2 linked regions of the Chroococcidiopsis sp. TS-821 genome follow. The protein of the gene in region 1 binds, or shares a complex with, the protein of each later gene. Links are inferred from orthologs where the notes say so. Each region holds a gene or a part of one and is shown on either strand. Other genes may lie near its edges. The genes, in order: pcrA and uvrB.

Evidence for each region.
Region 2: the proteins of pcrA (region 1) and uvrB are in contact, whole or in part, in a crystal structure (PDB 7EGT), measured with the Thermus thermophilus proteins. The link is inferred for Chroococcidiopsis sp. TS-821 from one-to-one orthologs. Residues at the interface, in WP_096412145.1 of Thermus thermophilus: His654, Arg656, Phe657, Gln666, Asp668, Glu669, Lys680, Arg681, Leu682, Ser683, Lys685, Tyr686, Ala687; in WP_096411307.1 of Thermus thermophilus: Glu23, Leu25, Arg26, Asp27, Gly28, Glu29, Arg30, Phe31, Arg55, Glu326, Asp327, Phe328, Glu379, Ser382, Gln383, His398, Gly400, Arg401.

Annotation. Positions count from the first base shown.
Region 1 is NZ_MVDI01000002.1:23,706-30,847, forward strand. Bases 2,111-5,167 are described here. They hold pcrA (DNA helicase PcrA), read right to left. Parts: upstream 4,785-5,167; coding sequence 2,436-4,784; downstream 2,111-2,435. Other genes in these bases: B1A85_RS07795 (ester cyclase), read left to right, coding at 5,126-5,167. In the rest of the region: B1A85_RS07765 (thermonuclease family protein), read right to left, coding at 1-148; B1A85_RS07770 (2Fe-2S iron-sulfur cluster-binding protein), read right to left, coding at 158-526; tRNA pseudouridine(55) synthase TruB, read right to left, coding at 685-1,572; more of B1A85_RS07795, read left to right, coding at 5,168-5,812; B1A85_RS07800 (hypothetical protein), read right to left, coding at 6,173-6,439; B1A85_RS07805 (NAD(P)/FAD-dependent oxidoreductase), read left to right, coding at 7,028-7,142. UniProt on the Escherichia coli protein: A helicase with DNA-dependent ATPase activity. Unwinds DNA duplexes with 3'-5' polarity. Translocates on single-stranded DNA with 3'-5' polarity. Initiates unwinding more efficiently from a nicked substrate than double-stranded DNA.
Region 2 is NZ_MVDI01000013.1:86,506-93,545, reverse strand. Bases 1,957-4,911 are described here. They hold uvrB (excinuclease ABC subunit UvrB), read left to right. Parts: upstream 1,957-2,412; coding sequence 2,413-4,410; downstream 4,411-4,911. Other genes in these bases: B1A85_RS21545 (MEKHLA domain-containing protein), read left to right, coding at 4,448-4,906; B1A85_RS21555 (hypothetical protein), read right to left, coding at 1,957-2,245. Outside these bases: rpe (ribulose-phosphate 3-epimerase), read left to right, coding at 1-52; B1A85_RS21570 (hypothetical protein), read right to left, coding at 152-673; B1A85_RS21565 (hypothetical protein), read right to left, coding at 778-1,218; B1A85_RS21560 (CsbD family protein), read right to left, coding at 1,343-1,525; more of B1A85_RS21555, read right to left, coding at 1,784-1,956; B1A85_RS26360 (hypothetical protein), read right to left, coding at 5,045-5,170; B1A85_RS21535 (FAD-dependent oxidoreductase), read left to right, coding at 6,194-7,040. UniProt on the Escherichia coli protein: The UvrABC repair system catalyzes the recognition and processing of DNA lesions. A damage recognition complex composed of 2 UvrA and 2 UvrB subunits scans DNA for abnormalities.

The sequences.
Region 1 (7,142 bases):
CACTAACTACCCGCGTTACTTTGACAATTTTGCCTTGCGGTGTAGTCTCCGGTTGACAACTTTGTGTTAGCACCAATAACAGCAGGATAACAAGTCTATTCAACCAAGGTCGGTAACACATCATAACTTTTAGCCACTGGCCACTCATGACTAACTACTAATCTTCATCTAACGGTAAACCCGCCCGCACTTTTCCTTTACCAAAATAACGTCCAAATTGTAGTTCATAGACTTCGTCTTCGTCTTGGGTTTCGACTTCTAAATCGGAAAGTGGGTAGCTGACACACAACAACGCATAGCCTTTGGCACGTAATTCGGGAGATAAGCCCATCGCTTCGGGTTGGTAGATTTCTCCCGATCGCACGCGTACTGCACACGTCGTACAAGCCCCATTACGACACGAAAATGGCAGTTCTACGCCCTGATTTTCGGCGCTTTGGAGGATGTAGCTATCTTCAGGAACTTCGAGCGTGTAGTTCTTGTCACGCGCGCGATCGCGAATTTTAATTTTAAAATAACGAGTCATGAAGCTTAAGAATTATCTATTCTTGCTGAACGTACATGACTTCATTGTATAATTAGAATTTGTGACACCTGGAGAGGTGGCCGAGTGGTTGAAGGCGCAGCACTGGAAATGCTGTTTGGGGGTAACTTCAACGAGGGTTCGAATCCCTCCCTCTCCGTTTAGAGAACAATTTGTGGAACTAGTTTGGTTTGTGTATTTATCATCGTTAAATATCCAATCCCTAAAAAGTCGCCGCCTTCCTGATAAATCCGCAACGGTGAGTTTGATGGAAGACTGGTGATATCGCAAGCAATTTTTTGCCCTTGACACCATTTTTGGGCGATCGCAAAGGGTAAGGTGACAGCAGGAAGATGCTGTAATGCTTGTGTTGGTGGAATTGGTTGAAAGCTTCCTTGTTGAATTTGAGCTTCTAATTGCTCAAATGTTAAGCTATCTGCAATTTCAAAACCACTGCTGTGCGTGCGGATGAGTTTAGCTAAAGTTCCTCCAGTTTGTAAGACTATACCTAAGTCGCGGGCGATCGCGCGAATATAGGTTCCTGTACCACAGGCGATCGCAACATCAATCTCTGGAAAGTCTCCTGGTCGCCAGTCTAAAATTTCAATGTGAAATATTTCTACACTGCGTACAGGAATTTCAACATCTTCCCCTGCGCGGGCAAGATCGTACAAGCGTTTTCCTTGAACTTGGATAGCACTATAACGCGGTGGTATTTGCTCAATTTTGCCTTGAAATTGTTTGAGCGCGGTTGTGACTTGTTCCAAGCTTAAATCAGACACTGGCTGTGAACTAATAATGTCGCCTTCGAGATCGTCAGTTGTTGTTGTTATTCCTAGCCGAATTGATGCTTGGTAAGCTTTTTTGGTTTGTAGAAACTGTAATAATCGAGTTGCTTTTCCTAAAGCAATAGGTAAAACACCTGTAGCAGCAGGATCTAATGTTCCCCCATGTCCTACCCGCTTCATCTGTAGTAATCGCCGTACTTGCGCTACACAGTCGTGAGAAGTCAACCCAGCAGGTTTATCTAAATTCAGAAACCCTAGCACAATTAATTACAAATCGTAGAACTATATTCGTGATTTATCTAAAACAGGAAGAAATGAACTAGCGAACAAGACAGCTTGGGCGCGATCGCGTAAGTGTAATTTAAAATACTCGTAACGTGATTTTTCACGGTTGTTTTTGAGACATAAAGTGCTTGGGCAATTTCACAATTGCTAGCACCACGAGCAATTAAGCGTAACACATTAATTTATAAATAGTAGCTCACAGTATTAAGAGTTGAACAATAGGTTCTTATACTAATTCGTAATTTGTGATGTATAGTATTTGCCTTTGGCACGCTGCGCGAAGGTAATGACAAAAGCTGGACAGTGTATGGCATTTGGAGCGTGGAACTGTCGTCAGAATCCGCGAGAAATGGTATTATTCATAATCTACGCGATCGCGTTTCTTCACCAGAGACTTTTGTTGCATTTTTTTGTGAGTTTGGTACTAAAGTCATATGATTTTTAGTGCTTCGTTACTAACATTTTGGGAATTTAGATCCATGCAGTGAATGTCAGCAAGCTTTTACTATTAAGGCATTCTGAGATCTTGCAGCATTCTCAGTTAACCCAACAACCCGCCCGGGAATTAATTACCACGCTCATAGCTCAAGCCCACTCAAAGTGGGCTGCAAGGCTGATTCAGTCTTTTGCCCAAGAATGTGTATCTATAACATAAGTAAGCAACGTAAGTTATTAAGAATTATTTTTAAATCATATAACGCGCTTGAACCTGAGTTAAGTTTTTACATTTCGAACTTGCAATTTCACGATCGAATTAGGGGTAACTTTACTTCTTATGTATAAAATTTACTTTCAGAGATTTCTATAAGTTGTTTACCTAAAAGTAAAGTACTTAAACGCTAGTTAAATTTTTGTAATTGTGCAATGCGAGGATCGATAATTTTTTGACCTAAAGTGGGAAATTTAATCGCGACGGATACTTTATTTCCAGAACCGAAAACATGGGTGATTTCACCAACACCAAACGTTTTATGTAACACGCGATCGCCGACTTGCCAATTTTGCGAGCTTGTATTCACAGGAGTTGCTGCTACTTGTTTACTTCGCGAAGCAATACTCGGTGGTTTCGTATAACTGCGACTCACAGGTTGTCGCTCTGCGAGTAATTCTTCAGGTAACTCTGTCAAAAACTGCGAACGAATCGCCGGTTCGCGCGAACCATAAAGCCGACGTTCTCGTGCGTGTGAAAGATACAATAGTTCTTGCGCGCGAGTAATGCCAACATAACATAAACGCCGTTCTTCTTCTAAGGCATCAGGATCGTCTAAAGAGCGAAAGTTGGGTAATAAACCTTGTTCCATTCCTACTAAGAAAACTACAGGAAACTCTAACCCTTTAGCTGCATGTAATGTTAGTAATGAAACAGCTTTTTGTCCTTCTTTTAAATTATCTAAATCAGAATTTAATGCGGTGCTAGCTAAAAAAGCTTCTAAAGAAGTATCTTCACTTTCTTCTTCAAATTGAACAACAGCATTATAAAGTTCTTGTAAGTTTTGCAATCGTTCTAAACTTTCATCAGTACCTTGGTTTTTCAAGTCTTGAATATAACCTGATTCTTCCATAATTGCTTGCACGATGACTGACGCCGGCGTGATATCTACTTGTTGTTGCCAACGACCGATCAATTGCGCAAAACTCGTCACGCCTTTTACCGATCGCCCTGCTAGAGTACCCGCCGATGTCTCATCGCTGATAATTTCCCAGACAGGGATGCTTAACTCTTGCGCCGCGCTGACCAAAGCATCAATTGTTGCTTTTCCAATACCGCGACGCGGTGTATTAATCACGCGCAGCAAACTTACGGTATCTGAAGGATTAACAATGACTCGCAGATAGGCAAGAATATCTTTAATCTCTTTGCGATCGTAAAACTTCAATCCACCAACGATTGTATAGGGAATACCCCATCGTACTAAAGTATCTTCAAATGGTCGTGATTGCGCATTCGTTCGGTAAAGAATGGCGAAGCTACCCCAGTGAAAATCAGCATAACGGCGTTCTAAATTCTGAATTTGATTAATAACAAACTGCGCTTCAGCAATTTCATCGTCGGCTTTGTATAAATAAATTTGTTCGCCAGCCCCGCGCGTAGGTTTGAGAACTTTATCGATGCGTTGAGTATTATTTTCGATTAGTTGGTTTGCTGCTTGAAGAATATTTTCTCTAGAACGATAGTTTTCTTCCAGTTTTACCATGGTGCGGGTATCAGCATCAGGTAATCCATCGCCAAAATCAGATTGAAATTCTAGTAAAATTGTAAAATCTGCCATGCGGAAACTATAAATTGACTGATCGGCATCACCAACAACAAATATCGAGCGGTTTTGCCAATTCCAATTGTGTTTATTAGTTTCGCCATTGGTAACAAGTAACCGAATTAAATCGTATTGCGTGCGATTGGTATCTTGATACTCATCGACTAAAATATGTTGAAATTTGCGGTGCCAATAGCTTAATACTTGTTCGTTTTGTTGAAAGAGTTGGACAGGAACGAGAATGAGATCGTCGAAATCTAAAGCGTTGTTTTCTGCTAAAGCGTTTTGGTATTGACTATAAACTTCAGCAATGACTCGACCGCGATAGTTCGGTTGCTGGTACTCAAACTCTTGTGGAGTTAATCCTTGATTTTTCGCATTACTAATTGCATAGCGTACCGAACGCGGTTCAAACTTTTTATCGTCTAAATTGAGTTGTTTTGTGACTATTTGTTTGACAAGGCTTTGCGCGTCAGATTCATCAAAAATTGAAAAATTGCGATTCCAACGTCTTCCTTTTTCATCTTGATATTTTTCAATATCGAATCGCAGCACGCGGGAAAATAAGCTGTGAAAAGTACCAATCCACAAATCTTTAATGATAGTTTTGTACACGCGCGATCGCAAACTTGTCTGTTCGTGCGGTGCTAGCGCTTCTAGGGGCTTTCCATAGTCGCGCATCGCAATTTGTTGGGCAAACAGCTTCTGGATGCGTTCTTTCATCTCCCGCGCGGCTTTGTTGGTAAAGGTGACAGCCAAGATGTTTTCAGGAGCGACGCGGTGTTTCAGGATCAGATTGGCAATTCGGTAAGTCAGTGCTCGTGTTTTACCAGAACCTGCGCCAGCAACTACCAACATTGGACCGCAGAAATGTTCTACAGCTTGGCGTTGACTCGGATTAAGGTGGCTGAAAAAATCAATGGTTGTCGTCATGGGTGTCAGAAGTGCGATCGCGCTTAGGGCTGCAAAAGATATATCCTGTCTGACCTATAGTACAAAACTTATGATATCTTGATAGCTTCTTACTTGAAACGTTGCCGCGTTATAACAATCTACCGACGACAGACTGTATTATATACTACTAAAATCTCTGCGAGTTAATTCTGAATTATCGATCTTTAGCAAACATTAAGCTTACTTAACTTCAGTAGTATCACTGTTATTATTCTTTGATATAAAATATTTACGTCTGTTTTTCGGTAGATTTCGCATTTGTATGTCATCTACTGTTTGATAGCCTTGATCGCATTCAACCGTTTCATCTTGTATAAAGAATAACAAATATGGGAACATCAGATACGCCTTTGTGGGTTCAAGACAGAGATACAGTCATTGCAGAAGGAAGTAATGTTGAGTGGCGTTATGGAGAACCACCAGACTACTCGCGTAACAATGCAGCACTCAAAGAGCAAAGTCAATACAATCATATTGAAGGTTCTTTAGAGGCGATCGTACAAAACCTTGTCCGAACTTTTGAGATGGAAGCCTCATTTAAGACGAATCCTCAACAGTGGTTATCGATTGTTGCTGATAAGTTTCGGATGCGGACGAATACACAACCAGAGTACACTGCTGAGGATATCGTTGCGGCTGGAACTTATAATTTATTTTTAGGAGAGTCTGAGCACTACAGTGCAAAAGCTGAGGATTTTGAATCATCAGGAAAAATTTTTCACGAAGCCTTTCCTAATGGCTTTTTATGGGAAGTTATTGAGGTTTTAGCCGGACCGCCTAATGTGACTTTCAAGTGGCGTCACTGGGGAACTTTTAGCGGTTCTTACAAAGGATATGAACCCACAGGAGAAGTCGTCGAAGTTGTTGGAATTAGTGTGGCGCGAGTAACTGATGATTTGAAAATTGAATCATTAGAACATTATTTTGATACGAATTCTTTCTTAGGAAAATTGACATCGGGTGGAAAGGCGATCGCCAATGGCTGTCCTTTTCATCAACAAACATAAAGATTGACTTTAAAGTTACGCGCGATCGCCTTCTATAGCACCAAACGCGTATTAAAGGCGATCGTTTTTTGTCTATTCTATGCTTCGCACATACTTCGCGAACATATTTAAGCGCATCGTTGGTTGATTGTTCAAATTTTTCTTATTCAGTTTCTTAGTTAAATTACCATTCTGAAACTTCCTTCCACTGAGAAACAACTTGTCACGAATATCGCGTCATTAATCTCCGTAATTCCTGTAACTGGTTTCTCGGAACAAAATGTAAAAGAATCGCCATTAGCTAAACGCAGCTAAGTTGGTCAAACTAGCATATTTTATCTGTGTTTTGCTTGGCGATAGTTGTTCGGACTCATACTAAATTTACGGCAAAAGGCTTTCGTAAATGCACTGCGATCGCGATACCCCATACAGGCGTTTGGTAATTCCCGCATACAGACATTGCAGAATTTGCTGTAACGCTATCTGTATTTGTGGTGTCACTTTCCCGTAACGATAAAAATAGTGTTGATGCGGTTGCTTAAATAGATGAAGTAACTCTGGGGGAGTTTGTTCGGTTGATTTGGCAAGATACGACTGAACTAATTTTGGTGCAATATGGACATCAACAGCTAACATCCTTTGCTGCATCAATTCTTCGCACAATCCACCTGTTGCACATCCACTTCCGCAAAAGCAATACAACCTAGAACAAACCTGTTCGTCATTATTGTTGTAGTTTCCTGAAAGGAGAAATCCGCACTGGATAGGATGTTCGCGTACATCAACTTTTTCAATTACATTACCGTGTAGTTGATAGTCATCAATTCTAATCTCGATTCCTTCTTGATACTCAATGTTGCGTCGAAAACCTTGTCCTAACTTAGATGGATACCTCCGAATAACATCAAAAGGATCTAATGCGTCGGCGTGTTGTAGTGTTGGATTGGCTTCTTGCCAAAGTTCTCCTTAAGATTGTTTCTACTGGTCTACACTTCTAGGAAACGTCGTTGTTTATCTTGGTAAGCTGTGGTTTATAGACCGCATGGTTTGGCTGTACGAAGACATGAAAGACACCAACGCAGAGTATCATAGCTGGTTATACTAAATATGTTTGCACGACAATAAATATTTGCATTAGTCCACTTGCGTGGAATACCCTGCGGGAAGCCGCTATGCGTCTATGTTTATTCAGCCGCGACTTCGGTCGCCAGGCTCAAGTTATATTTAAGTGTTTTCATGCAAGATAGCGATGTCATCGTCATTGGTAGCGGTATCGGTGGTTTAACCGCTGGGGCTTTATTGTCGCGTTATGGTAAACGAGTCATTGTTTGTGAAAGTCACAATATCCCTG
Region 2 (7,040 bases), on another replicon or contig:
CGAAGGTATTCGGAACAGCAAGCGTCCTACTCCAGAATTAGCAACAGTTTAAGTTGATTATTTTGACAAAATAGACAAAAGAAAGAGAGCAGATTGTGGTTTAAAATCTACTCTCTTTTTAGCTATTGGGAAGAAATAGGTACGACGCTAGTTATTTACGTTGACTACCTAACCATTTAGCCGCAGCAATTCCAAGGACAGCAGCAACGATCGGATTGCTGAGGAATTTGATAATAGCTGGTTGCTCCGCCATGACTTCTTGGAAGATGTCAGGATGATTGTGGTAAACAAAGGTCGCAAGCTTACTCACATCATCCGCAGTCATTTTATTAGGATTGTGCGTTGATAAAGCTAGTTGTTGTTCGAGTTGACGATCGCTTAGCCCTCTTCCTTTAAGGTGCTTGAAAAACGCGCGGGCGACATCGTCTCTTTCATTGGGCTTAATTTGCGCGATCGCTTTTTGCAATTCTGGCTCCATTTGGCTAGGAGGAATGCGATCGGGGTGCAAAGAACGTCCAAACAGTTGACGGCGTTCTGCGTGCGACGAGCGTTGTGCAAAATCATCGAAATTTTCGTATTGGCGCTCGTTTGTGGATACTTCTTCCATTGTTTCGGTATCGCCTTGCGCCAAGTCATTCATTATTTGGCGTTTGTATTGCTCGCTGTTATACATTTTCCTCTCCTTGCTTAATTTGCGCTGTGGCGTGTTGTGCTTTCAACTTGTTTCTTGCAGCTAATTGTCCGATTGCTCAAGCTATCGTTGATTCATCTACCGCATTATTGATATTTGATTTGATTTGACTGCATATCGTATTGAGCGGTCAGAATCAGTTTTTTATCAGGAGCGTACATCAAAACTGTTAAATCTTGATTAGGGAAAGTCCGATGAAATCCTTGGAGCAGTGATTTTGCTAAAGGTCTTACTTCGTTAGGGCGCACTTGGGGCGTAATCACAACACCCAACTTGTTTTGGTCGCGTACGTAGGCGTCTTGGATTAATCCTCTCCCTGTCTGGACTACCCAGTTACCAAAGTCTTGTCCTGCGGAAGTATTGCCACGCTCTAACAATGCATAGTTTCCTGTTGTATCTGCAGCTGGTGGTAAACTTGTTCTTGGGGCTTTTGCATTAACTGCGCTGCTGCAAGCAACAGACATCGTAAGAACTAACACCAATGTTAGCGCTGTCAGAACTTTACGAAATCTCTGCATAAAATTCACTTTAATTTTCCTCCTGTTTTTACAGAATTGCAAAACTAATTGCTTATTTGTGTTTAACTTTATGAGACTTTATAAATTATGAAGGTCTAGTTTCCCTAGACCTTTTAAGTTAATTAATTAGCAATTAGTCAAGCTTCTCTTTAACGTTATCTTTTACGTCTTCTACACCATGACGTACTTCACTTTCTGCTTGCTTTGCTTTGCCTTCCGCTTTGTCTTCAGGATCTCCTGTAACGTTTCCCCAAGCTTCTTGAGCTTTACCTTCGATATTTTTACCTGTAGCTTTAGCTCTATCTTCTAAACTCATTTTCTTTCTCCTTGTTCCTCAACAAACTTTTCTCGTTATCGAGTAACTTTAAAGTTTGTTTGTGCTTACGTTTACAACTTATCCGAAATACAACAATACATGCTTCTGTCAGAAGACATATTAAAGTAATCAGTATAAAGAATGAGAAAAGTCGCAGTTTGTTGACGACTATACCTAAATGAGGAGAAACATACTTATACACAAAAAAACTGGCGTTTTTACAACACCAGTTACCAAAAGAGACTATTAATTTTTAAACTAATCTATGTAACCCATAAGCTCGTCATATTTTTCTAAGCTATTTGCAGCGATTGGGCGAATTCCAGAAGTTGTAATTGTTTTAGAAACCTCTATTCCACTTGAAGCAATAGGACGAATCCCCAGCAAGTCTATGGTATTAGAAACTTTTAGATCGCTAGAAACGATAGGACGCACTCCAGCTAAATTAATTGTATCAGAAACTTTTAGATCGCTAGAAACGATAGGACGCACTCCGGCTAAGTTAATTGTATCAGAAACTTGAAGATCGCTAGAAACGATAGGACGCATCCCTAGAATATTAACGGTATCGCGAATTTCAAACGTGCTAGAGGCGATGGGACGCTGACCTGGTAAGGGGCTTGATTGAACGCGATCGCCTTTGATTTGCGTAGATAATTCTGAACTAGAATTGGTGTTGCTGAGCGTTTCGTTTGCTTGAGCAGTACTACTTGCAACCATAGTTTTATTCCTCTTGATATCAAATTTTTGTTAATAATTAGAAAAATGTTTTTGTGATTGATTTTGAGTTTACTGGAAAAAACATTCTTTAGGTCTAAATAAGTTCGCATGGTATGCATAAAGAAAACTAAATATGTAAAGATAAGTGAAGGGATTCATAAAACTGTATGACAGAATTTTGTCTGCAAGCACCATTTCAACCGACTGGCGATCAACCTCAGGCGATCGCCCAACTTACTCAGTACGTCAAACAAGGAAATCAGTACCAAACTTTACTCGGCGCAACGGGAACCGGAAAGACATTTACCATTGCTGCGGTGATTGAAAAAATTGGGAAACCAACGCTCGTGCTAGCGCACAATAAAACGCTCGCCGCGCAGCTTTGTAATGAGTTACGCGAATTCTTCCCCAACAATGCAGTCGAGTATTTTGTCAGTTACTACGATTACTATCAACCTGAGGCGTACATTCCCGTTACAGATACTTATATTGAAAAAAGTGCTTCGATCAACGATGAAATCGATATGTTGCGACACTCGGCGACGCGATCGCTGTTTGAACGCCGCGATGCGATCGTTGTTGCTTCGATTAGTTGTATCTATGGTTTAGGGATTCCCTCGGAGTATCTTAAAGCCGCAATTCCTTTGAAAATGGGAATGGAAGTCGATCAAAGACAGATTTTGCGCGATTTGGCTACGGTACAATACAGCCGCAACGATGTCGAAATGGGGCGAGGTCGGTTTCGGGTACGCGGTGATGTGTTAGAAATTGGTCCTGCTTACGAAGATCGCATTATTCGCGTTGAATTTTTTGGCGATGAAATTGATGCGATTCGCTACGTCGATCCGGTAACAGGTGAAATTATTCAAAGCTTGTCTGCGGTGAATATCTACCCAGCGCGTCACTTTGTCACACCAGAAGAACGTTTAGAAGCAGCGTGCGATGCGATCGAAGCTGAACTCAAGCAACGCAAAGCCGAATTAGAGCAAGCAAGCAAGCTCTTAGAAGCGCAACGCTTGGATCAGCGGACGCGGTATGACTTGGAAATGTTGCGCGAAGTCGGTTACTGCAACGGTGTGGAAAACTATTCGCGTCACTTAGCAGGGCGTCAACCAGGCGAACCGCCAGAATGTTTGATCGACTACTTCCCTGACGACTGGTTACTTGTGGTCGATGAATCGCACGTTACAGTTCCACAAATTCGCGGGATGTACAATGGCGACCAAGCGCGGAAACGAGTTTTAATTGAGCATGGATTTCGCTTACCCAGCGCCGCCGATAACCGCCCGTTGAAAGCAGAAGAATTTTGGGCGAAGGTTAATCAGTGTATTTTTGTATCAGCAACGCCAGGCGATTGGGAGTTGGAGCTATCGGAAGGTCGAGTTGTTGAACAAGTGATTCGTCCCACTGGCGTTGTCGATCCGGAAATCTTTGTGCGTCCTACCGAAGGTCAAATTGACGATCTTTTAGGAGAAGTGAAAGAACGCGTTGAACGTCGCGAACGAGTGTTAGTGACAACTTTGACAAAGCGCATGGCAGAAGACTTGACGGAATATTTGCAAGATCAGGGAATTCGCGTGCGGTATCTGCATTCTGAAATTAACTCGATTGAGCGGATTGAGATTTTGCAAGAGTTGCGTCAAGGCAATTTTGATGTTTTAGTCGGGGTGAACTTGCTGCGGGAAGGGTTAGATTTACCGGAAGTTTCCTTAGTGGCGATTTTAGATGCAGATAAAGAAGGTTTCTTACGAGCGGAGCGATCGCTGATTCAAACAATTGGTAGGGCGGCGCGTCACGTTCGCGGACAAGCGATTTTGTATGCGGATAATCTAACGGATAGTATGCTCAAGGCAATCTCGGAAACCGAGCGACGCCGCGCAATTCAGCTAGAATACAACGAGAAACACGGCATTACACCGCAACCGATTGTTAAACGTACAAATAATGCGATTTTGTCGTTTTTAGAAGTGTCGCGGCGGTTGAATTCGCAGCAACTCGAAGAAGCATACGAACAAGCGGATGATTTACCGTTAGCGGATATTCCCGAATTGATTGCGCAGTTAGAAGCCCAGATGAAGGAAGCAGCGAAGAATTTGGAGTTTGAGGAAGCAGCGAAGTATCGCGATCGCATTAAGCATCTGCGTGATAAGTTATTGGGACATTGAAAACATTTTGGTAAAGGGTCACTGGTAATAGAGATTCATGTTTGTTTGGCAGCAGAAGGAAGTTATCTGTCAAAGTCAGCGATTAATGTACAGTTTTGAGTACTGGACAGGGAATGCCTTACTCGATATTACGGGAACACCAGCGGAAATTGCCCAAGCTTTGTTTACTGCACCGTTTGTTGTCGTTTCGCATGGTATACAAGCCGACCCCATTTTTAACTATGGCAATCAGCAGGCGCTAGCACTGTGGGAATTTTCTTGGGAAGAGTTTACGACATTGCCTTCGCGCAAATCGGCTGAAGAGGTGATACAACAGGAACGCGATCGCCTACTTGCAGAAACAACTCATAAAGGTTATTGTCACTATTCTGGCGTCCGCATCTCAAAAACTGGTCAGCGATTCTATATCGAAGATGGGATAATTTGGAATGTGATTGATGCTGAAAACCAAAACTGGGGTCAAGCTGCGGTTTTTTCTCGGTATAAATTTATCTAATTTGTGCTGTGGTTATATATAGTGGAAGGCAGGAGGTAGAAGAGCGTTGCTGAATGTTGAGATTTTGGAGACATTTTAACCTGTTTTACTGTTATAGCAATCAAGGGGAAGGTGGGGTCATTAGACCTCCTGCATGAATCAAGCAGCATGTGCCAGTTGGTAGTTCAGCAAACCAGCAATCAAATTTAAGCGTAAGCCAAAGCGCTTTCTCCGATTGCGATAGCGCCCAGAAAAGATGCGGAAAATCTTGAAGCGGCGAAGCACATGCTCAACTCGCACTCGCAACCTAGCTAACGCTCGATTGTGTTGCTGCTCGGCATCCAGCAGTAGTTATTTTCGCGGTTGCTTGGTGGGAAGACAAGCAAGCACTCCTATGGAGCTTGCCAAATCGCTGATAGCCTCGGTCAGTTAGACACAATTGCGACGGTACAAATGGCAGAAGACGGCGCTGGAGTAGCTTGAAGTCGTGCGTTTTCCCTTTCTCAACTGCCGTAGCAATAATCTTGCCAGTTTCAAATTCGACTAACAGTTATGACTTTATTGTGTGACGTTTCTGCTTGCCAGAGTAGTAGCGTTTTTGTTTTTTTGGACGTTCGATTTCCATTTCACCGACATCGACCACGAACACCTTGCACTCCCATCCAGGTTGATACAAGTGACGCTTGCTTGGCAATCGAAACCTGCCACATTTGATTAACCAGTCTTCGACTTTCCTGATGATGCGACTAACCGTCGTTGCGTGCCGTCCCCAACTGGTGGCACTCTGAAACTGGCGCTCGTGATGCACGCCCCTACTTTCACGTCACAAGCAATTGGTCTTCAACGCTCAATTTGTTTTGTCCGCCACGACGACCTTGGCGCTCTACGTCAGGACGCAAGACCGCAACCATCTCGTCCAACAAAGCGCGACTGATTCCACATAATCGCTGGAACTCTGTGGTTGAAAGGTTTTGTCAATCAGTGTCAGACATGGCAGTGCCTCGATTTGTTGACTCTCACCATACTTTTACTCCTCTTTGCAACCCCCTGTTTCCAACTGCCACGCTTTTCTAGTCTTCTTGCAGCAGGTCTATTCAAGATTGATATAGGAAAGAAATGTAGAAGGAAGAAGACTGAAGGTAGAAAAGAAGAATTTATTTTGTCTCAATATTGATGGCTGCAACGTACTCAATTTACTGGAAACAAACAAAAAAGATATGTTTTGAGACACGTAGCACCAGAAATACAATGTTCTCAACTTCTGCCTCCTGTCACCTGCCTTCTGCCTTCTTAAGCTAAATTAAGGATATGTCTCAAGTCATCATTGTCGGAGCAGGTCCTGCGGGTGCAACGCTAGCACTTCTGTTGGTAAAACGCGGTATTCGTGTCACGTTAATTGAAGCAGCGCGTAACTTTCGGCGAACTTTTCGCGGTGAAGGATTAATGCCGAGTGGCTTGGATGCGCTCGCACAAATGGAATTATTACCTATTATAGAACGCATTCCACATCAACCTTTAGATGCTTGGGAGATCATTATTAACAAGCGATCGCTTTTCCGCGTGGATGAACCAATTGAACCGAATGGTCAGCCTTGCACGTTGGTTTCGCAACCAGCTTTACTAGAAGCCTTGATGGATGCAGCTAGCAATTATCCTCATTTTGAGTTTGTTCAAGGAACTGCGGTACAAGATTTATTGTGGAATCAACGAGTTAGCGGCGTCAAACTAAGTGATGGACGTTCTTTTGATGCAGATTTAGTAATTGGCACCGACGGGCGCAATTCAATTGTACGGCAACGCGCGAACTTAGCTTTAGAGCAACAATCGCACAGCTTTGATATTTTGTGGTTCAAATTAGCCGATAGTCCGCGTTTGCCGTCGGAGAATATCTTTTATTCGATTGTGTGCGATCGCTACGCGTTCGGATTGTTTCGCGGTTCCGAAGGAGATTTACACTTAGGTTGGACACTTCCTAAAGATTTTTCGCAAGATTGGCAGCAAGTTGACAACTGGGCTGAAATCTTTGCCTCTGCGTCTCCAGCATGGCTAGCCGAACATTTTCGCGAGTCAGCAGCGACAATTGAACGACCAGTATTATTATCCGTTGTTGTCGGGCGGTGTCCGCAGTGGTATCAACCTGGTGTACTACTACTAG